DNA from 3 places in the Agrobacterium sp. SORGH_AS 787 genome. Region 1 is predicted to be linked to each of the others. Evidence: riboswitches for the same ligand, from Rfam matches in the RefSeq annotation. Region 1 holds a riboswitch; each other region holds the start of a gene.
What was found. A riboswitch is a leader RNA that binds a small molecule or an ion and turns the genes downstream of it on or off. The one in region 1 is predicted to bind cobalamin.
Positions count from the first base shown of each region.

Region 1 (6,867 bases):
GGCAAAGGCGCTGGCAGGAACGGGAGAATGCGGATAGGAATGCGGATTGATCCCCGTGGAAAGATCGATCCAGGGTTCTGGTGCCAGCGGAAAAGACGCCCGCGCCCGCCCCAGATCGCCACCATGACGGATCGCAGCCTGCATAGTCACCGGTCCCGTATCGCCCATGTTCTTTGCTCTCGCTTTCCTGTCGCTTCTGATCGAACGCCTTGTCGGCTATCCCGACTGGCTGTTTCGCCGCATCGGTCATCCGGTCACATGGATCGGTTCGCTTATCGCGCTGCTCGACAGAAAATGGAACCGGGAACAGGGATCATTTTCCAATCGTGAAGCCAAAGGCGTGTTGGCGCTTGTAGTGCTTCTCGGCGTCACCGTCTCCATCTCGCTCGCCTTGCAGAATGTCCTTCTGGTTCTTCCGCTGGGCTTGTTGCTGGTCGCCGTCGTCGGTGCTTCGCTTCCGGCACAAAAAAGCCTGGAGCAACATGTCGAGGCGGTGGCCACCGCGCTGGAAAGCGAAGGCCTCGAAGGCGGCAGAAGAGCCGTGTCGATGATCGTTGGCCGCGATCCCGATCAACTGGATGAGGCGGCGGTGTGCCGGGCGGCCATCGAAAGCCTGGCGGAGAATTTTTCCGATGGCATTGTGGCGCCATCATTATGGCTCGGTCTGCTCGGGCTACCGGGCGGCGCTGGCTATAAAGCCATCAATACGGCTGACAGCATGATCGGTCACCGCACGCCGCGCCACGAGGCTTTTGGTTGGGCATCGGCTCGAGTAGACGATCTGGTGAATCTTCCCGCCTCGCGCCTGACGGCTGTTTTGTTCATCGTCGCTGCCGTCTTCGTCAAAGGCGCATCACCGCAAGGCGCCCTGCGTGCAGTCGCGCGCGATGCGAAGCATCACCGGTCTCCCAATGCCGGCTGGCCGGAATCGGCGCTGGCTGGTGCGCTTGGTTTTGCACTTGCGGGACCACGATCCTACGGCGGACAGATGATCCAGGCGCGCTTCATGGGCGAAGGCGGACGGCGGGATCTGACGGCAACCGATATTCGCCAGGCGCTGAAACTCGCGTGGATCGCCGACAGTCTGTTGATCGGGCTCTTCGGCCTTCTGGCGTTGGTTACCGTGCTATAGACAACAGTGCGTCGAGATCGAGGTGGCGCTCCATATGGTCCGCCAACCGATCCAGAACGGCATCCACCTGCGCTTCGTAATTCAGGGCAGACGATTGCCCGCCAAGCCTCTGCAGCCAGGCGCTGCGCTGTCCGTCATCAGCAAACAGCCCATGGACATAGGTGCCGAAAACGCGGCCGTCCGCTGAGATTGCACCATCGACGTGATTGCCGATCGTGGCAAAGGGACGATTGCAGTCGTCGCCTTTCGTGACGCCCACATGCATTTCGTAGCCGGAGAAGGCTTTACCATCGAAGCTGCGCCCCTCTACCGAGACCAGCCTTTTGTCTCCCGTCAGCACCGTCTCGACATTGAGCAGCCCAAGACCTTCGACGGTGGAAGGCGGACCTTCCATGCCGTCCGGATCCGATAAGACACGTCCCAGCATCTGATAGCCGCCACAGAGACCAAGCACAAAGCCGCCACGGCGAAGATGCGCCTTGATGTCGATATCGAAACCAGCCTGTTTCAAGACGTCCAGATCGGCAATCGTGGATTTCGATCCGCAGAGCAGGATGAGGGCGCAATCGCCGGGAATGGCGGCTCCAGGGCGCACGCGCACCAGTTCGACATCCGGCTCCATATCGAGCGGATCGAGATCGTCGAAGTTCGAGATATGCGGCAGGATTGGCACGGCAATGCGGATTTTCGCACCGGGCTTTGATTGGCTTGCGCCGGTTAAGCCGAGCGCGTCCTCGGCGGGCAAGCGCGATGCCTCGGCGAAATGCGGGAGGAGGCCGATGGAGCTCCAGCCAGTATGCTCGGCAATAACGCGCATGCCTTCATCGAAGAGCGAAGGGTCGCCGCGAAAACGGTTGACGATGAATCCCTCAATCATCGAGGCGTCGTCCGCATCCACCACTGTCTTCGTGCCGACGAGGCTGGCAATGACCCCTCCCCGGTCGATATCGCCGATCAGGATCACGGGGACATCGGCTGCCCGGGCAAAGCCCATATTGGCAATGTCGTTGGCGCGCAGATTGACTTCCGAAGCGCTGCCGGCACCTTCCACGAGGACCAGATCGGCGCGGGCTTTCAGATGCTCGAAGCTTTCGAGCACCCGGGGCATCAGCCCGGCCTTCATCTGTTGATAGTCGGCTGCTTTCGCATTGCCGAGAATTTTTCCCTGAACCACGACCTGCGCACCCGTTTCGCTCTGGGGTTTCAACAGAACCGGGTTCATGTGCACTGACAGCGGCACGCCAGCGGCGCGCGCCTGCAAAGCTTGCGCCCTGCCGATCTCGCCGCCATCTGCCGTCACCGCCGCGTTGTTAGACATGTTCTGCGGCTTGAAGGGCAAAACCGAAAGTCCGCGCTGGGTAAAGGCGCGCGCCAGACCTGCCACCATCAGCGACTTGCCGACATCCGAGCCGGTTCCCTGAAACATGATGGATCTGGCGGCCATGGATCAGTACTCGATGCCGGATTGGGCTTTGACGCCTGCCTTGAAGTGGTGCTTCACCAGCGTCATCTCCGTCACCATGTCAGCTGCCTCGATGAGCGGTGGCTTGGCGTTACGCCCGGTAACGATGATGTGGAGATCAGGGCGGCGGTTCTGCAAGGTGGCGACGACCTCCGTCAGATCGAGATAGTCGTAGCGAAGCGCGATGTTCAGCTCGTCCAAGACCAGAAGTCCGATCGTTTCGTCGGCCATCAGCATTTTGGCTTCGTCCCAGGCTTTCGTGGCTGCCGCGACGTCGCGCTTCAGATCCTGCGTGTCCCACGTGAAACCTTCGCCCATGGTGCGCCATTCCACCCGGTCGCCGAAAATGGTCAGCGCCTGCTGCTCGCCGGTCGACCACGCACCCTTGATGAACTGAACGATGCCGACGCGTCTTCCCGTGCCGAGCATTCGAAGCGCAAGCCCGAACGCGGCCGTCGACTTGCCCTTGCCGGGACCGGTATTGACCATCAGCAGACCCTTCTCGATGGTCTTTTCGGCGACTTCGGCATCCTGCACGCTCTTGCGGTTCACCATCTTTTCGCGGTGGCGGGCGGCCTCGCTGTCGCTGATCTCGCGTGTCATGATGTCCCACGTCCTTCCGAGCCGTTTTTAGAAGCGGCGACTATAGTCAAAACGCCCTCCTCCGCAATGGAGCCGATGAGCCGCGTGCCAACGCCTGCATTGACCAAGCCGCGGCTTGCCCGTAAAGGTAAGGCACTGACGGTCTTTTTCCGGCAACGGGAAAAGCTAAGAGGGAACACGGTTCCGCCCACTTCTCGGGTCAATCCGTGGCTGCCCCCGCAACTGTAAGCGGCGAGCCCACACCGTAAAGCCACTGGATTTCGATCCGGGAAGGCGGTGCAAGGGCGCTCGTTCAAGCCGCAAGCCAGGAGACCTGCCGTTTCAGAACAAAACGTCTGCCGGGCGGGGTGCTCCGGTCAGTCGGTCTCGCCGAGTTTCGGTTTGCGCTGTCTCGCATTCCGTCTTCGGTATCCGCACCCCTTGCATGTTTGAATGGCGGAAGCGGATACGGTTTGGATATCACCTCAACATCGTCACGGACTGAAGGATCAACCGACACGCGCGAAGCGTCCGGCCTGGTCGTTTATGTCTGTCGCAGCTGCCGCGACGAGGCGGAGCCAAATGCGGAGCCCCGTCCTGGTGCGCTTCTCGCGCAAGCGGCGATCGCGCTTGGCGCCGAGGTAAATGTCGAGGTGCACAGCGTCAATTGCCTCGCCAATTGCAAGCGTGGTGCCAGCGCCGCAATGCGCACAGCCGACGGCTGGTCCTATGTGTTTGGCGGGCTGACGCCTGAAAACGCCGAGGATCTCATCACCGGTGCGCGCCTGCTTTCCACGTCCACCGATGGCCTGATGCCCTGGCGCGGCCGTCCCGATAGTTTGAAGCGCGGCATGGTCGCGCGTATTCCCCCTTTGAATTTCGTCGAGGAGACATCATGACCACGCTAGAGCGCGTTCCCTGCACCATCGTCACCGGCTTTCTGGGCGCCGGCAAAACCACGCTGCTGCGCGGCCTTCTCGAAAAGCTCGATGGCAAGCGATTGGCGATCATCGTCAACGAGTTCGGCGATGTCGGCATCGATGGCGAAATCCTCAAAGGCTGCGGCATCGAAAGCTGCCCGGAGGAAAATATCGTCGAGCTTGCCAATGGCTGCATCTGCTGCACGGTCGCTGACGACTTTCAGCCGGCCATCGAACAGATCCTCAGCCGCCAGCCCAAGGTCGAACATATCCTGATCGAAACCTCGGGCCTCGCACTACCAAAGCCGCTTGTGCAGGCCTTCCAGTGGCCGGCAATCAAAAGCCGCGTGACCGTCGACGCCGTCGTTGCGGTGGCCGATGGTGCGGCCTTGGCGGAAGGCATGGTGTCGCATGACATGGATGCGCTCGCCGCCCAGCGCGCCAATGACGAAGCGCTCGATCATGACGATCCGGTCGAAGAAGTCTTCGAAGACCAGATCGCCTGCGCCGATCTGATCGTGCTGACCAAGGGCGATCTTCTCGATGCGAATGGTCTGGAACGCGCCAAGGCGCATATCGGCGAGCATCTGCCAAAGGCTGCGAAGATCGTCGTCGCATCCCATGGCCAGATCGATCCTGCGGTTCTCATCGGTCTCGGGCTTGCGGTCGAGAACGATATCGAAAACCGCCATACCCACCATGACGAGGAGGAAGACCACGATCATGACGAGTTCGATAGCTTCGTCGTCGAGCTTGGCGCGGTATCCGATCCTGAGTCGCTGGCGGAGCGTATCGCTCTAACCGCGGCCTCCGAGAATGTGTTGCGCATCAAAGGTTTCGTCGAAGTCTCGGCCAAGCCGATGCGTTTGCAGGTTCAGGCGGTCGGCTCGCGCGTGAACCACTATTTCGATCGCCCTTGGGCTGCGGGCGAAGTGCGGCGTTCTGCGCTGGTGGTAATTGGCGAAAAGGGCCTCAACCGCGAGAAGATCGAACAGATGCTGGCTGCCTGACGCATCATGCATATTCTCGCCACCACATCTTCGTCGCTAGACGACCTGATCGAGCCGGTTGATCTCAACCAGCCCCAGGCGGATGTGGTGGTGTTGTCTTTCTCGTCAAGCGATCTGGCCGGTTTGCAGCACGCCTGGCCTGAAGAATCTGGCGTTTCGCTCAGCGTCGCCAATCTCTCCGAACTGCGCCATCCTATGTCCGTCGACCTCTGGATCGAAAAGACAGCAGAACATGCCAAGCTGATCCTTATCCGGATTCTTGGCGGGGCGGACCGTTGGCGCTACGGCGTCGATCAGCTGGCGATGATGGCGCGCAGGCGCGGCGTCAAGCTCCTGCTCCTGCCGGGTGAGTGTAGCGAGCGCGACGAAAAGCTCGAGGCGCAATCCACAATCGACCAGACGTGGCTCGCTTCAATCCTCTCCTTCTTCCGCGAAGGCGGCCCGCAGAACATGCGCCGGCTTTCGGAAGGTCTTGCCGCTTTTGCTGAGGAGGGTGCCTGGCCTGGCTTCACGCCGGAGCCGCTGCCGAAGTCCGGCTTCTATCTGCCGGGTCTTGGCGCCGTCCATGTCGATGAGGTGCTCGCGGCTTTTGCCCCCGAAGCGATAAGACTTCCCATCCTTTTCTATCGCTCCATGCTTCTGGCTGCCGATGTTGCACCAATCGATGCGCTCTTCGAGGCGCTGAAGTCCCGCGGTTTCGCACCCCTGCCGATCTTCGTCAGCGGCCTGAAGGATGGTGAAGCGATCCGATTCCTCGAAGACGCGCTGGTACCGCTGAAACCCGCTGCCATTATCGCCGCCACTGCCTTTGCCAGCCAGACGGATCAGGACGGCACGAGCCTGTTCGACCGGGTGGGCGTGCCGGTGTTCCAAGTGATCATGGCCACGACCCGGCGCGATGGCTGGGCCGAGAACATGCGGGGCCTCAATCCATCCGATCTTGCCATGCATGTGGTCTTGCCGGAACTCGATGGGCGCATTCTGGCAGGTGCGATCTCATTCAAACAGTCCGATCCTGACGGGCGCCAAGGGCTGATCAACGCCCCAGAGTCAGACCGGGTCGAGCAGGTCGCTCGTCGTATTGCCGCCTTCCTTCGGTTGACGCGGACTGCAGCCCGGGAAAGGCGCCTTGTCATCCTGATGCCGGATTATCCCGGTGCCGCACCCGGTCGCACGGGCTATGCCGTGGGTCTCGACGTGCCCCAAAGCGTGTTGGAGATGCTGCGTGATTTGCGGGATGCGGGTTATGCACTCGGCGATATTCCGGAGACCGCACGCGAGCTTCTGGATCGGATCGAGACGGAGAACGCCGCTCTTCCTCTCACCCAATACCGAACCTATTTCGACACGCTTCCTGAGGAGGCACGGGCCGGAATGGCTTCGGCCTGGGGCGATGCCGCTGACGACGAGGCTGTGGTTGATCAGGCGTTCCACTTCCGCGCCGCCCGTTTCGGCTCCGTTGTCGTCGCTCTTGCTCCAGACCGGGGGCGCCAAGTAGACAGGCGGGTGGACTACCACGATCCGGCCTTGCCGCCGCGTCATGCGCTTGCGGCTTTCGGTGCCTGGATGCAGCAGGATTTCGGCGCGCATGCGATCATCCATGTCGGCGCTCACGGCACCTTGGAATGGCTGCCGGGAAAGACGGTCGCGCTGTCGCAAACCTGCTTCCCGGAAATCGTCACTGGACCGCTGCCGGTCATCTACCCCTTCATCGTCTCCAATCCGGGGGAGGCTGCTGTTGCCAAACGACGGATCGCTGCC
Region 1 is NZ_JAUTBG010000002.1:908,463-915,329, reverse strand. It holds gene cobD (threonine-phosphate decarboxylase CobD) at 1-168, opposite strand, end outside; gene cbiB (adenosylcobinamide-phosphate synthase CbiB) at 167-1,132, shown strand; gene QE435_RS13715 (cobyric acid synthase) at 1,119-2,576, opposite strand; gene cobO (cob(I)yrinic acid a,c-diamide adenosyltransferase) at 2,580-3,197, opposite strand; cobalamin riboswitch at 3,320-3,533, shown strand; gene QE435_RS13705 (DUF1636 family protein) at 3,650-4,075, shown strand; gene cobW (cobalamin biosynthesis protein CobW) at 4,069-5,106, shown strand; gene cobN (cobaltochelatase subunit CobN) at 5,113-6,867, shown strand, end outside.

Region 2 (6,867 bases), 1.3 Mb from region 1:
ATGCACAGGGAATTGCAGATCGCTCTCACGCGTTTCCAGACGGCGCACGGCGCAAGGACAGGCGGCGGCCAAACACGTTCAATGCAAGACCGGCAACGACGAGCGCGCTACCAACGATTTCGAGCGTGGTGATATGTTCGGCAAAAGCAAAATAGGCACCGAGGAAGCCGACGATCGGCACCAGTAGCGAGAAGGGCGCCACCGTCCCCGCCGGATAACGCAGCAGAAGAAAGCTCCAGATGCCTGCCCCGATGATCGTTGCGCCATAGGCCATATAGGCGATGACCGCCACCGTCATCATGTTGGCATTTGCCAACCCTTCGCGAATCGCCTGCGGGCCTTCGAGCAGCAGCGAAAGTGCGACCAGCGGCAAAACCGGGGCGAGACTGGTCCAGGCGACAAAGGAAATGGCGTTGACGCGGCCCACCTTGCGGTTGACGATGTTGCCGACAGCCCAGCTGAAGGCCGCTCCTACGCACATCAACAGTGGCACGAGCGCTGTCAGTTCCAGACGTTCCAGGCCAATCACCGCAAGGCCGGAAAAGGCAACGGCTGCCCCGGCAATGTGAGACTTCAGCGGAATTTCACCCAGCAGCGTCACGGCCAGCGCCATGGTGAAAAAAGCCTGCGACTGCATGACGAGCGAGGCAAGTCCCGCAGGCAGACCCCATCTGATGGCTGTGTAGAGGAGCCCGAATTGCGCGCAGCCCATCACCATGCCGTAGACGACCATATGCTTCCAGGGAACCTTGGGGCGCGGCAGGAAGAAGATCAGCGGCACGGCTGCGAAGAGGTAGCGCAAGGCTGTGAGGAAAAGAGGCGGCATATCCATGACGCCGACTTTGATCACGACGAAGTTGAAGCCCCAGAGAAAAACGGTGACAAGGGCAAGAAGAATGTGCGGCACTGACATTGCTATATTCCAAAACTCGGCGCCGCACGGAATGGCGACGCTTTTAAGCGGCCGCCTTCTTCCAGCCTGCCGCGAGCAGTCCGGCACCGATCAAAAGTCCGCCACCGGTGCGGTTGACGACACGCTGGACGGAGGGCTTGCGGATGGTGTTGCGGGCTGCACTTGCCAGCAACCCATAAAGAGCGGCGTTGCAAGTCGCAAGCACAAGAAAAGTAACTTCGAAAATAAGCACCTGCGGCCAAAACGGCAGGGTCGGCACCAGGAACTGCGGCAGGAAGGCGACGAAGAAGATGATGCTCTTCGGGTTCAGCGCCGTGACGATGTAGGTGTGCAGGAAGATCTTGAGCGGACGCTCGCGGCCCGTCACGTCACCCTCGCCTTGCGCCGACGTGCCGACAGGCGCGCGCCAGAGCTTGATGCCGAGATAGATCAGGTAGGCAGCACCCACCCACTTCAAGACAGTGAAGAGAACGGCGGAGGTCGCGAGCAGTGCACCGAGACCCAGCATGGACGCGGTCATGGCGGTGAAGTCGCCGAGGGCCACGCCGGCAACAGTGGCGCTGCTTGCCTTGCGACCGTGACCAAGCGCGTAGGAAATGACCAGCAAGATCGTTGGTCCGGGAATGGCGAGCATAATGGCGGATGCGGCAACGAAGGCCAGCCAGTTTTCAATCGGCATAATATGATCCCCTCTCGAAATGAGAGTGAACTAAGCCACCGGCCATGAGGACTGGCAAGTGGATTTTGGCTGACTGATACGCCCACCGACAAGATGGCCTCTTCGCTACTTGGCACCCCACCGGTCTTTGAAAATCAGTTCGTCCAGCGGCAAACGCTGACGCCAACCCTTCACCGCTAACTCAGGCTCGGCGTAGAGTTCAGCGACGTAGCCGAGGCAGAGCCATGCGACGATTTCGATATGCTCGGGGATGCCCAAAATCTTTCGGATATCATTGTCATGAAAGATGCTAACCCAACCGACGCCCACACTTTCGGCACGTGCCGCCAGCCAGAGGTTCTGCACAGCGCAGACGGTGGAGTAGACATCCATACGCGGATTGTGCGTTCGCCCCAACACGACATCGCCACCTCTTGTGGTGTCGCAGGTGACGCAGATGGAGAGCGGCGCCTTTCTGATGCCCTCCAGCTTGAGGCTTCGATAGAGGGCCTGCTTTTCGTCCGCGAACATCAAAGCGGCTTCCTCATTGGCGCGGCTGAAAGCCTGCCATGCGGCATCTTTGATGTCTGTATCGCTGACGAGGGTAAAATTCCACGGCTGCATAAAGCCCACCGAGGGCGCGGCGTGGGCTGCGGAAAGCAGCTTGTTGATCAGCTCATCCGAGAGCGGGTTCGGCAGAAACTCGTTGCGGACATCGCGACGTGTCTCGATGGCGCGGTAGACCGCAGCCTTTTCGTCTTCAGCAAATTCCAAGGCCGGCATCAGGCCGTGCCGGGTATCATCAGGTCGCATCGTCAATCCCCAACAATGCAGAAGAAACCGCATGAGCGTGCCAATCGGGGCACTGCACACCGTTCTTCCTCACAACCTGCCGCCGTCCGCGCGGACTGGTCTATCGTGTCAGGCCGGTCTTCTGACTTGGCTTCTTCTGCCCGTTACCGCCTTCCCGATTGCTCAGTGGCTTATGGCAACAGGCATCCGCCTTACAGCGTTGGGCACGTTGCGGTCTTGCACCGCATTCCCGATTCTCCTGCCAAAGCAGGCACCTGACGACGTTGCGTATGGGCAATTGCCGATCGGAAGGCAAGCGCGCTACGTCTATCCAACCGGAAAATATCGCACATAGGCGAATTCGTCACCGTCCGCTGACCAGTTGGGTGAGTTCATTGTCCCCTGCCCGCCGAAGAGACCGAAGAGCGTTTCGACGTTGCCACCATCGGTATCCATCAGTCGCACGCGAACATCGAGATCACGCGGATGGTCAAAGACGTCGCCGTCATAGGAAATGAAAACGACCTTGTCTCCCTTGGGCGAGGGATGCGGAAACCAGTCGCCATATGGGCTATCGGTGATGCGCTCCACATCCGATCCGTCCGGCCTCACCCGCCAAATCTGCATCTGCCCGGTGCGGCTGGAGTTGAAGTAGATCCACTGACCATCGGCTGAATAATCCGGGCCGTCATTTCGCCCCTCGCCATGGGTCAGGCGTATTTCGGTGCCGGTCTCGATGTCCATGGCATAGATATCGAAAACCTGATCCCTGATCCCGCAATAGGCGAAGCTTTTGCCATCCGGCGCCCAGCCATGCCAGTAGGACGGCAGGTTCCGCGTCATCAGTTTCGGCGTGCCGCCGATGGATGGAAGAAGATAGATGGCGCTTTTGCCGAATTCGACCTTATCGGAAATGGCATAAACAGAACCGTCCGGCGAGACGCCGTGGTCGTTGTTGCACTGGACGGCAAAGCCAGTGTCTACCTTATCGACGGAGATGTCTCCGGCAAGAAACAGACGGTAGAGAGCTCCATCGCTGTTCAGCAACAGATACTGCCCGTCCGGAGACCAGTTCGGGGCTTCGAACAGCTTTTCCGTCTGCCAGACCACGCGGTTCTCGCGGGTGCGGACATTGAATATCTCGACTGAACTTCGCATCGTTCCTCCCGTTGCGATTGCCCTTGGACCAGTCGGAGTTACCTGTCGCGGAACCGATTGGTGATCGGATACCGGCGATCGCGACCGAAGTTTTTCTTGGTGATCTTCACGCCTGGCGCAGACTGGCGGCGCTTATATTCGGCGAGATAGAGCAGATGCTCGATGCGGTGGACCGTCGCGAGATCGTGACCGCGGGCCACGATCTCATCGACGGACATTTCCTGCTCCACCAGGCACTCGAGAATATCGTCGAGAACCGGATAGGGTGGCAGCGAGTCCTGGTCGGTTTGGTTGGGACGCAACTCGGCAGAGGGTGCCTTGGAAATGATGTTGGCCGGGATGACTTCGCCCGAAGGCCCAAGCGCGCCAGGCGGCACGTGGGCGTTGCGCCATCTTGAGATGGCATAGACCTGCATCTTATAGAGGTCCTTGATCGGGTTGAAGCCGCCATTCATGTCACCGTAGAGCGTCGCATAGCCGACGGACATCTCCGATTTGTTGCCGGTCGTCACGACCATCGAGCCGAACTTGTTGGATACGCCCATCAGGATCGTACCGCGCGCGCGGCTTTGCAGGTTCTCCTCGGTGATGCCCTCTTCCGTTCCTTCGAACAAATCCGACAGTGCCGACATGAAGCCATCGACAGGTTCGGCAATCGGAACGATATCATAACGGCAGCCAAGCGCCTTGGCGCAATCGGCAGCATCCTTCAGCGATTCTTCCGAGGTGTAGCGGTAGGGCAGCATGATACAGCGCACCCGCTCCTCGCCCAGCGCATCGACCGCGATCGCGGCGCAGATGGCCGAGTCGATACCGCCGGAAAGGCCGAGAACGACGCTCTTGAAGCCGTTCTTGTTGACGTAATCGCGGAAGCCCAGCATGCAGGCGCGATAATCGGCCTCCTCACCCTCTGGAATATGCGACACCGGACCGTGGCTGCAGTGCCAGCCATTCTCCGTGCGTTTCCAGTCGGTGACTGCCAGCGTTGCTTCGAATTGGCTCATTTGGAAAGCCAGCGTCTTGTCGGCATTGAAACCGAAGCTCGCACCGTCGAACACCAGCTCATCTTGACCGCCTAGCTGATTGACGAAGACCAGAGGCAGACCGCTTTCAATGACCTGGCGGAGTGCGACCTGATGACGGACATCGACCTTGCCGCGATAATAGGGTGAGCCATTTGGCACCAGCAATATCTCGGCGCCAGCCTCCGCCAGTGTCTCGCAGACGCCGAAATCGTTCCAGATCTCCTCGCAGATCGGAATGCCGATGCGAATGCCCCTGAAATTATAGGGGCCGGAAATCGAGCCTTCGCTGAAGACTCGCTTCTCATCAAACTCGCCGTAATTCGGCAGATCCACCTTGTCGCGCAGCGCGACGATCTTTCCGCCATCCAGCAGAGCAACGGAATTATGCCTGCCCTTTTCTCCCTGTCGCGGGAAACCGATAATGACGCCCGGCCCGCCATCGGCTGTGTCTGCCGCGAGATCTTCCACCGCCTTGAGGCAGGCTTTTAGAAATGCCGGTTTGAGAACCAGATCCTCCGGCGGATAGCCGGAGATGAAAAGCTCCGTCAGCAAAAGAAGGTCGGCGCCCTGGGCCGCCGCATCCGCTCTTGCCTCGCGCGCTTTGGCAAGGTTGCCTGCGACATCTCCGACGGTCGGGTTGAATTGTCCGACCGCGATCCGGAACGTGTGGGGAATGGTCTGTTCTGTGCTCATGCCTTCCTCATTATCGCGCCGGCTCTTACTCTGCAACGCGCCGGATAAAACTGTTGCAAAACAACGACCAGTCAAGACGGTTTCGGAACGCCTGCGCAATATCGATGGCTCACGCGATGGTTATCTTTGAGACCTGTGAATTTTGCATAGTTCATGTCGCGTTCATTGCACGTATGTGACAGTTAGATGACGCTTATATGACAGGTGATTCACACCTGTCGTCATGACTGCCGGAGTACAACTTGACGAAATCGGTGCCCAAAACAACGGTTGCCGAAAGGATGAAGCTCGTCCTTTCAAAACCCTGGACACGCTCCCCTGCCCGCTTTGCAAATGATGCCCAAACGCTGATCAATCTCGTTCTCGCAGCGGTTCTCCTGGTCGTCTGTATGGAGTGGATCGCACGCGGCACGTTGCACGATGTCGGCTCGTTTCTGTTGTCGCCCGCACGGCCTGGCCTCACGACGATCGTTACGGTCGTTGTCGGACTGATGGCGCTCGACGCACTCTTTGGGCGTCATTATCAGTCGCTTCTGGTTGCCGTTCCGCTGCTCATCCTCCCGGCGTTCATTTCCAGCCAAAAGCAACTTTACCTCTCCGATCCGCTCTATCCTTCCGATCTGCTGTTCGGGCGCCAGATTCTCCAGCTCTTGCCCGCCATGCTGAGAGCCCAACCGTTGACTGCGATAGCGCTCGCAGCAGCGCTTGCCCTTGCCGCCTTTGGCATCGTGATGCTGTGGCGTCTTTCGCGTCATGCCATGCCGGTCATGCCCTTCAAGGCAAGGATGTGGCGGCTGGCGCTTGCCGTTCCGCTCTTCGTCGGCTTTGGCTCGATGATGGAATATTCAAGCTATTCCTGGATCAGGGATCGCCTCAACATCATTCCGATGATGTGGGATCAAAAGGAAAACTATCGTCACAACGGCTTCATCATGGCCTTCGCCTTCAATATTCCGATGGCGAAAGTGACGGCACCCTATGGCTATGGCGAAGCGGCGATCGCGGACATTGCGTCCGACAGTTCCGCCTTCGCCGTCAATCATAGCAAGCGTCCCGATGTCATTATGATCATGAGCGAGTCGCTTTGGGATCCGACACGCTTGGAGAACGTCACGCTCTCGAAAGATCCGATGCCGCGCATCCGCGCCATGCAGTCAGGCCATGTGTTTTCGCCTGAGTTTGGCGGCATGACGGCCAATGTGGAATTCGAAGCGCTGACCGGCTTCAGCAATGCCTTCCTGCCCTATGGCAGCATTCCCTATCAGCAATATGTACGCCGCCCTGTTCCCTCGCTTGCGACCTTCTTTCGCTCGGAGGGCTACTCCGCCATTGCCGTCCATCCCTTCCAGGAATGGTTCTGGAATCGTCGCGAGGTCTACAAGCATTTCGGCTTCGAAGAATTCCGCTCCGAAGAAACCTTGCCGCCAATGGAAAAGCGTGGCGCCTTCGCATCGGATGAAGCGCTGACGAATGAAATCATCCAGACGGTGGATGCTGCCGAAAAGCCGCAGTTTCTTTTTGCCGTCACGCTTCAGGGACATGGCCCCTATGAAGCGAACCGCTACGCTGAAAAAGCCGTCTCCGTCAGCGGTGACCTCTCAGACAATGCCCGTGATGCGCTTGCCACC
Region 2 is NZ_JAUTBG010000002.1:2,248,863-2,255,729, reverse strand. It holds gene QE435_RS20215 (EamA family transporter) at 26-913, opposite strand; gene QE435_RS20210 (LysE family translocator) at 957-1,592, opposite strand; gene bluB (5,6-dimethylbenzimidazole synthase) at 1,698-2,384, opposite strand; cobalamin riboswitch at 2,478-2,657, opposite strand; gene QE435_RS20200 (TolB family protein) at 2,691-3,521, opposite strand; gene QE435_RS20195 (NAD+ synthase) at 3,560-5,239, opposite strand; gene QE435_RS20190 (LTA synthase family protein) at 5,521-6,867, shown strand, end outside.
Region 2: another riboswitch for cobalamin. It lies ahead of bluB (5,6-dimethylbenzimidazole synthase); the one in region 1 lies ahead of QE435_RS13705 (DUF1636 family protein).

Region 3 (6,867 bases), on a different contig from region 1:
TCGTCCACCTCTTCCTCCGTGCGAACAAAGCGACGGGCAAACGCGGAAAGAGCAGGGCTGAGATCGGCAATGCCCATTCTCAATTCGGCAAGCTGTTCTTCTGTGACAACCACTTCGGATGCGGTGCTGACATTTTGCGTGTCCATATTCCCCTCCGTTGATGTAGGTCATAATGCAGGGGGAAGCTCATCGTTGCTGTACGCCAGCGTACGTACGCAGGTTGAATTAGAGAAAACTTAATGAACGGAACAGGAATCTAACGGCGCGAGGGATCGTTTGAGGAGGAAGCCACCAATATGGAGAAGAGCCCTTCTCTTGCTGGGATTGATCGTCCTTGTCATCCCGCATTTCTCAATATTCAACCCAAACAATGAGCGCTTTAAGGGACAGGCCTTTCCACATGCCGTCGACCAAAGCCAATGATGTAGAGCTGTGCGGCGCAACCTATGATTGATTACGCTTCCGCCTTCCCTCCATCGCAGCAAGTGCCGCCCCGGTGAGGATCAGCGGCAGAGCGGTTATGAAAGTGCTGGAAAGCGGTGACTTGAAGATCAGCAAGTCTGCGAGGATCGGCCACAGGATCGCGATATATTCGAAGGGAGCGAGCAAAGATGCTTCCGCATGTCGAAAAGCCACCGTCATGGCGATATGGGCGAAGCCACCGAACAGACCTGCGAGAACGAGAAGCGCGAAACCCATATGATCCGGCATCACCCAGCCAAAGGGCAAGGTGAACAGGCCGCCGATCATTGAGGCGATGACGAAGTAGAAAGCGATCGCGCCTGGATTTTCCGTTCTGCTGAGACTGCGCACCATGATGAGAGCGAAGGAAGTCAGCACCCCCATCAGCAGACCGAGAATGTAGCCCCACATTCGCGTTTCATCCATAACGCCGTGACCGATCTCCGGCCACACCAGCGTCACGACCCCCGCAAGGCCGAAGAGCACGCCACCGACGCGCCATTTGGTCAGCCGCTCGGAAAGGAGCACGACACCGGCAATGCTGGTAAAGGTCGGCGAAAGATAGGTGAGCAGCGTCGCCTCCGCCAAGGGCAGCCGCGCAATGGACGCAAAGGATGCAAACATCGCCGCAGCCCCAAGACTCGAGCGCAGCAAATGGCCAAAGGGGCGCCGCGTCGCCAGCCCACGCGGGAACTCGTTACGCCACCAGAGAAAAATCACCAGTGGGATCAGCGCAAAGGCCGAGCGAAAGAAGACGATCTGCCCGACGGGCACTTGTCCCGAAGTCGCCTTGATGCAGATTGACATGCCCGCAAAAAGAAACCCCGAAAGGACCCGAAGGCCGATGCCAAGCGTCTGGTTTTCGTTGATGGTTTTCACAAGAGTCCCTGAACCGTAGATGCGTGGTTGCGACCGCACATTCAGACGCGATGTTCTATCGAAGAAACTGGATGTGCGGCTTGGCGTGAAAGCGCGACGCCTCGACGACGGCTTCCACCGAAAAGACATCCCGCAAGAGATCCTGCGTCATCACCTCTTCTGGCGTTCCAGATGCCACGATCTTGCCGGTCTGCAGCACGATCAGGTGATCGCAGTACATGGCCGCGTGATTGAGGTCATGGAGTGCTATGATGCTGGTGACCGGAAGCTGAGACACCAGACGAAGAAGACTGATCTGGTGGTGGACATCCAGATGATTGGTGGGCTCATCGAGGATGAGCTCCTTCGGCGACTGCGCCAGGGCGCGAGCAAGATGAGCACGCTGCTTCTCACCGCCCGAGAGGCTCTGCCAGGCATCATTGCGTTTGGCTGCCATTTCCGTGCGCTCAAGCGCCTCATTCACCGCTGCGTCGTCTTCCCGCGTCCAACCGGAGAACATCGATTTGTGGGGAAAGCGCCCAAGCTTGACGACGTCGATGACCTTGAGATTGACGTTCGTCGTGGCGTGCTGCTCGATGAAGGCGATGCGCTGCGCCAGAGATTTGCGGCGGATCGTTTTGATGTCCGTGCCGTCCAGCAGCACCCTTCCGGAATGGGGTTTCTTCAACCCGCTGAGCAGCCGTAGCAGCGATGTTTTTCCGGAGCCGTTTGGGCCGAGAAGTCCGAGCATCTTGCCTGGCTCGACCGTGAAGGAAATGCCATCCACAATCGTCTTGGCACCGACCTTCCACACCAGATTGTCCGCTGTGATACTCATGACGCGCGTTGCAGCCTGTAAAGGATGACGGAGAAGAAGGGCACGCCGACAAGCGCCGTCACCACACCGATGGGCAGAACCTGCTGCGGGACGAGCGTGCGGGAGGCGATGTCCGCCAGCACCATGAAGATGGCACCGGTGATGGCGCAGGCCGGCAAGAGCCGTGCATGCAGCGGCCCGACGACGAACCGTGCCGCATGGGGAACGACGAGGCCAACGAAGCCGATCGTTCCCACCATGCTGACGATGGTGGCGGTAATAACTGCCGTCAGCGCAAAGAGGATGATGCGTGTCCGCCCGACATTGACACCTAGAGAAGCGGCCGCTTCATCGCCGAAAGCAAAGGCATCGAGAACGCGGGTATGGAACAGGCAGCAGATCAAACCGAGACCGACGACGATGGAAACGAGACCGACATCCGGCCAGCGTACACCGCCGAAGCTGCCGAGAAGCCAGAACATCACATCGCGCGCCTGCTGCGCGTTGCCGGATGTGGTGACCACATAGGATGTGGCAGCATTGAATAGCTGAGCGGCTGCGACACCGGCGAGGATCGTTCTGTCGGCTCCGCCGCGAGCGCCATTGGATAAGATGGCGACCAGGAAGAATGCGGCGAAGGCGCCGACGAAGGCGCCGAGAGAAAGCGACACCGCTCCAGCGCCAATTCCGAGAATGACGACGGCAACCGCACCGGTCGAAGCACCGGCGGAAATGCCGAGAACATAGGGCTCGGCCAGTGGATTGCGCAGCATGGCCTGCATGATGGCACCGCACATCGCGAGGCCCGCACCGCAGAAGACGGCCACGAGCGCGCGGCTCAGCCTGTACTCCCAGATCACCGCCTCATGGATGCGGCTGATCTCGACCGACGTCCAGCCGAGCTTGTTGGTGATGGCGGCATAGGTGGTCGAAAGCGGGATCGGCAAATCGCCAATCCCGACACTGATGCCGACCACGAGGGCAATCGTCATGAAGCAGGCGAGATAGAGCGCCGCGGAGGCAAGCAGCCGGCTCATCCCGCTTCCTGATCGATCCTTAGCCGCCACCGAACTCACTTGAGGCCGAGGGTCTTCAACTGCTGAGCAATCTGCTCGGCGCCATAGATCGTCTGAACGCTCGGGTTCATCGCCTGCGCCGACATGATGACGAGCGCCTTGTTCTTGACGGCATTCATCTGGCTGGTGGCAGGGTCACTATTCAGGAACTTGATCTTGGCATCTGCCTTGTCGAGTTCCCAGCGATTGCGGTCGACCTGCGTCACGACGATGACATCGGGATTGGCGGCGATGATCGTTTCCCAACCAATCGCGGGCGATTCCGTTTCGGTCGTAATGGCGTTGGTGCCGCCCAAAAGATCGGCGATATAGCCGGATGGGCTGTTCTTGCCGCCGAGATAGGCGTCAGCCGAAGGCGAGGGGCTGGAGAACCAGAAGACATAGGAAAGCTTCTTGCCATCCTTCGGCGCATCAGCACGCAATGCAGCTTCGCGCTTCTTCAGGTCGGCGATGACGGCCTGACCCTTGTCGGCCACATCGAAGATCTGCGAGAGATCGTCGATCTCCTTATACAGCGTCTCCATGTTCCAGAGCTTGGAGCGGTTGCCGTAACCGGACTTGTCCTTGGACATGTCGTCCAGCGCGCACATGCTGGGCGACAGATAGGTGGAGATGCCAAGCTTGTCGAAATCTTCGCGCTTCGCCACCTTGCTGGTAGGGCCGACGAGCGTCGGCAAAGCGGCGGTCACGAAGTCCGGGTTCTGTGCCAGGATGGATTCGAAGGTCGGAAACTCGACAGTCAGAACCTTGACTTTGGCATTTGCTTCTGCGACCTGCGGCAGAACCTTGTTCGGCCAGAAGGCAGTGCCGACCATCTTGTCCTGAAGACCGAGCAGCAGCATGATCTCGGCGCTATTCTGGCCAAGTGCCACGGCACGCTCTGGCGCCTTGTTGAAGGTGACCGTCGCGCCGCAGTTTTCGATCGTCAGAGGATAGCTCGTCGCAGCCGTCGCGGGGGTCGTCGCAAACCCAGCCAACGCGCAAAATCCAACAGCCGCAAAAAGACGCTTCATCATAATCCAAAATCCCTTTGAACGCGGCTCTCGCCGCAAAATGCTTGCGCCTATAATCACCTCTCCTTGCACAAAACAAGACCGTTTGCTTCATATTTTGGTGCCGCCTCACGTCCTGTTGAAAGCAGCATCATTGCGCACGGGCGCGCCACAACAGCCTATTGACGCCATCGACGAAATGCATACTATATCTGGTGTTCAAGGTTCTTCCGATTCTGTCGGAAGCGAAGATGGGAATACGGTGCGCAAAACCCGATCAGGGTAAAGCAATGCCGCAGCTGCCCCCGCAACTGTAAGCGGCGAGCATTCTCTCAACAGCCACTGAAACATGACGTTTCGGGAAGGCGAGATGAATGTGTCGACCCGCGAGCCAGGAGACCTGCCTTGAGCGAGAACGTCCACCGGCGGGGTGCCCGGAAGGTCGCGAATACGCACGGGATGACTCTGTGCGTCTCGCTTCCCTGGAGCCTCCGCGTAGAGCCACTTCGGGGTGAAGTCCTATGATTACGAGTTCAGTCTTTTATCCGTTGGAGTAACAGACGTTTGAGGCATGGCGAAACAGAAGCGTTCAGCGCTTTTGCGATCGAGCCATGCGACAGCACGGCCAAGTATACCTCGGCCCCGCATTCCATCCTGCTTTCGACCATCACGCGCTTCACGGCGCGAGAGCGATTTCCCATGCGTTTTTTCCAACGAGGATCAAGATGACCATCACCGTCTACAGCAAGCCAGCTTGCGTTCAATGCACTGCGACAACCCGCGCTCTGGATCGTCAGGGTCTCGACTACACAATCGTCGATGTCTCCACTGACGAGCAAGCTTATGAGCACGTGCTCGGTCTCGGCTATCGCCAGGTACCAGTTGTGATTGCCGGCGAGATGCACTGGGCGGGCTTTCGGCCAGACATGATCAGCACGCTTGCATCGTGACGCAGAGCATGGCGGGGGAGGTCGTCTACTTCTCGACCCGCTCGGAAAACACACATCGCTTTGTGAGCAAGCTCGAGACCCCGGCCCGCCGCATTCCGATCAGCGCTGCTGAACCTCTCCATGTTCACAAGCCGTTCGTCCTCATCGTTCCGACCTATAGCGGCGAGAACGGCAAGGGCGCGGTTCCCAAACAGGTCATTCGCTTCCTCAACGATGCGAATAATCGAGCAAATCTTCGCGGCGTGATTGCTGCGGGCAACAGCAATTTCGGCGCAACCTTCGGGATCGCCGGCGACATCATCTCCGCCAAATGCGGTGTGCCGTATCTCTATCGCTTCGAACTGATGGGAACGGGAGAGGACGTCGTCAATGTCAGACAGGGATTGGAACGATTTTGGACACGTTGACACTCGAGAGGCCCCTGAAGCAATCGGACGCGACCGTGCTGGATTACCACGCGCTGAACGCGATGCTGAACCTCTATGATGAGGATGGCCGGATTCAGTTGGACAAGGACAGGCTGGCTGCACGCCAGTACTTTCTTCAGCACGTAAACCAGAACACGGTGTTCTTTCACAATCTGCGCGAAAAGCTCGATTATCTTTTGAGTGAAGGCTATTACGAGCAGACGGTGCTGGACCAGTATGCCTTCAACTTCGTCCGCGATCTTTTCGATCATGCCTATGCGAAGAAATTCCGCTTCCCGACATTCCTCGGGGCGTTCAAATACTACACGTCCTATACGCTGAAAACCTTTGACGGAAAACGATACTTGGAGCGGTATGAAGACCGCGTCTGCATGGTGGCGCTGACGCTGGCACGGGGCGACGAAAAGCTGGCCCGCGACCTTGTGGATGAGATGATCTCCGGCCGCTTTCAGCCGGCGACTCCGACCTTTCTCAATGCGGGCAAGAAGCAGCGCGGCGAACTGGTTTCCTGCTTTCTGCTGCGCATGGAAGACAATATGGAGTCGATCGCCCGTGGCATCAACTCCGCACTGCAACTCTCGAAGCGCGGCGGCGGGGTAGCCCTTTCGCTGACCAATCTTCGTGAAGCCGGTGCGCCGATCAAACAGATCGAAAACCAGTCTTCCGGCGTCATTCCGGTGATGAAACTGTTGGAGGATTCCTTTTCCTACGCAAACCAGCTTGGCGCGCGCCAGGGTGCGGGCGCCGTCTATCTCAATGCCCATCACCCGGACATCATGCGCTTCCTCGACACCAAGCGCGAAAATGCCGACGAAAAAATCCGCATCAAGACGCTGTCGCTCGGCGTCGTCGTTCCGGATATCACCTTCGAACTCGCCAAGAACAATGAGGATATGTACCTCTTCTCACCCTATGATGTGGAACGCATCTATGGCGTCGCCTTCAGCGAAATTTCGGTGACGGAAAAGTACCGCGAGATGGTCGCCGATAGCCGTATCCGCAAAAAGAAGATCAAGGCGCGCGAGTTCTTTCAGGTGCTGGCCGAGATCCAGTTCGAAAGCGGCTATCCCTACATCATGTTCGAGGACACGGTGAACCGCGAGAACCCGATTGCCGGGCGCATCACCATGAGCAATCTCTGCTCGGAAATTCTTCAGGTCAGTGAACCCAGCACCTATGAGGCCGACCTGTCCTATGAAACGACCGGCAAGGACATTTCCTGCAACCTTGGCTCACTCAATATCGCAGCGGCGATGGATTCGAATGATTTTGGCAGGACGGTCG
Region 3 is NZ_JAUTBG010000001.1:1,135,287-1,142,153, reverse strand. It holds gene QE435_RS05005 (sigma-70 family RNA polymerase sigma factor) at 1-77, opposite strand, end outside; gene QE435_RS05000 (DMT family transporter) at 445-1,341, opposite strand; gene QE435_RS04995 (ABC transporter ATP-binding protein) at 1,397-2,158, opposite strand; gene QE435_RS04990 (iron chelate uptake ABC transporter family permease subunit) at 2,155-3,174, opposite strand; gene QE435_RS04985 (ABC transporter substrate-binding protein) at 3,210-4,226, opposite strand; cobalamin riboswitch at 4,411-4,628, shown strand; gene nrdH (glutaredoxin-like protein NrdH) at 4,931-5,155, shown strand; gene nrdI (class Ib ribonucleoside-diphosphate reductase assembly flavoprotein NrdI) at 5,164-5,562, shown strand; gene nrdE (class 1b ribonucleoside-diphosphate reductase subunit alpha) at 5,550-6,867, shown strand, end outside.
Region 3: another riboswitch for cobalamin. It lies ahead of nrdH (glutaredoxin-like protein NrdH); the one in region 1 lies ahead of QE435_RS13705 (DUF1636 family protein).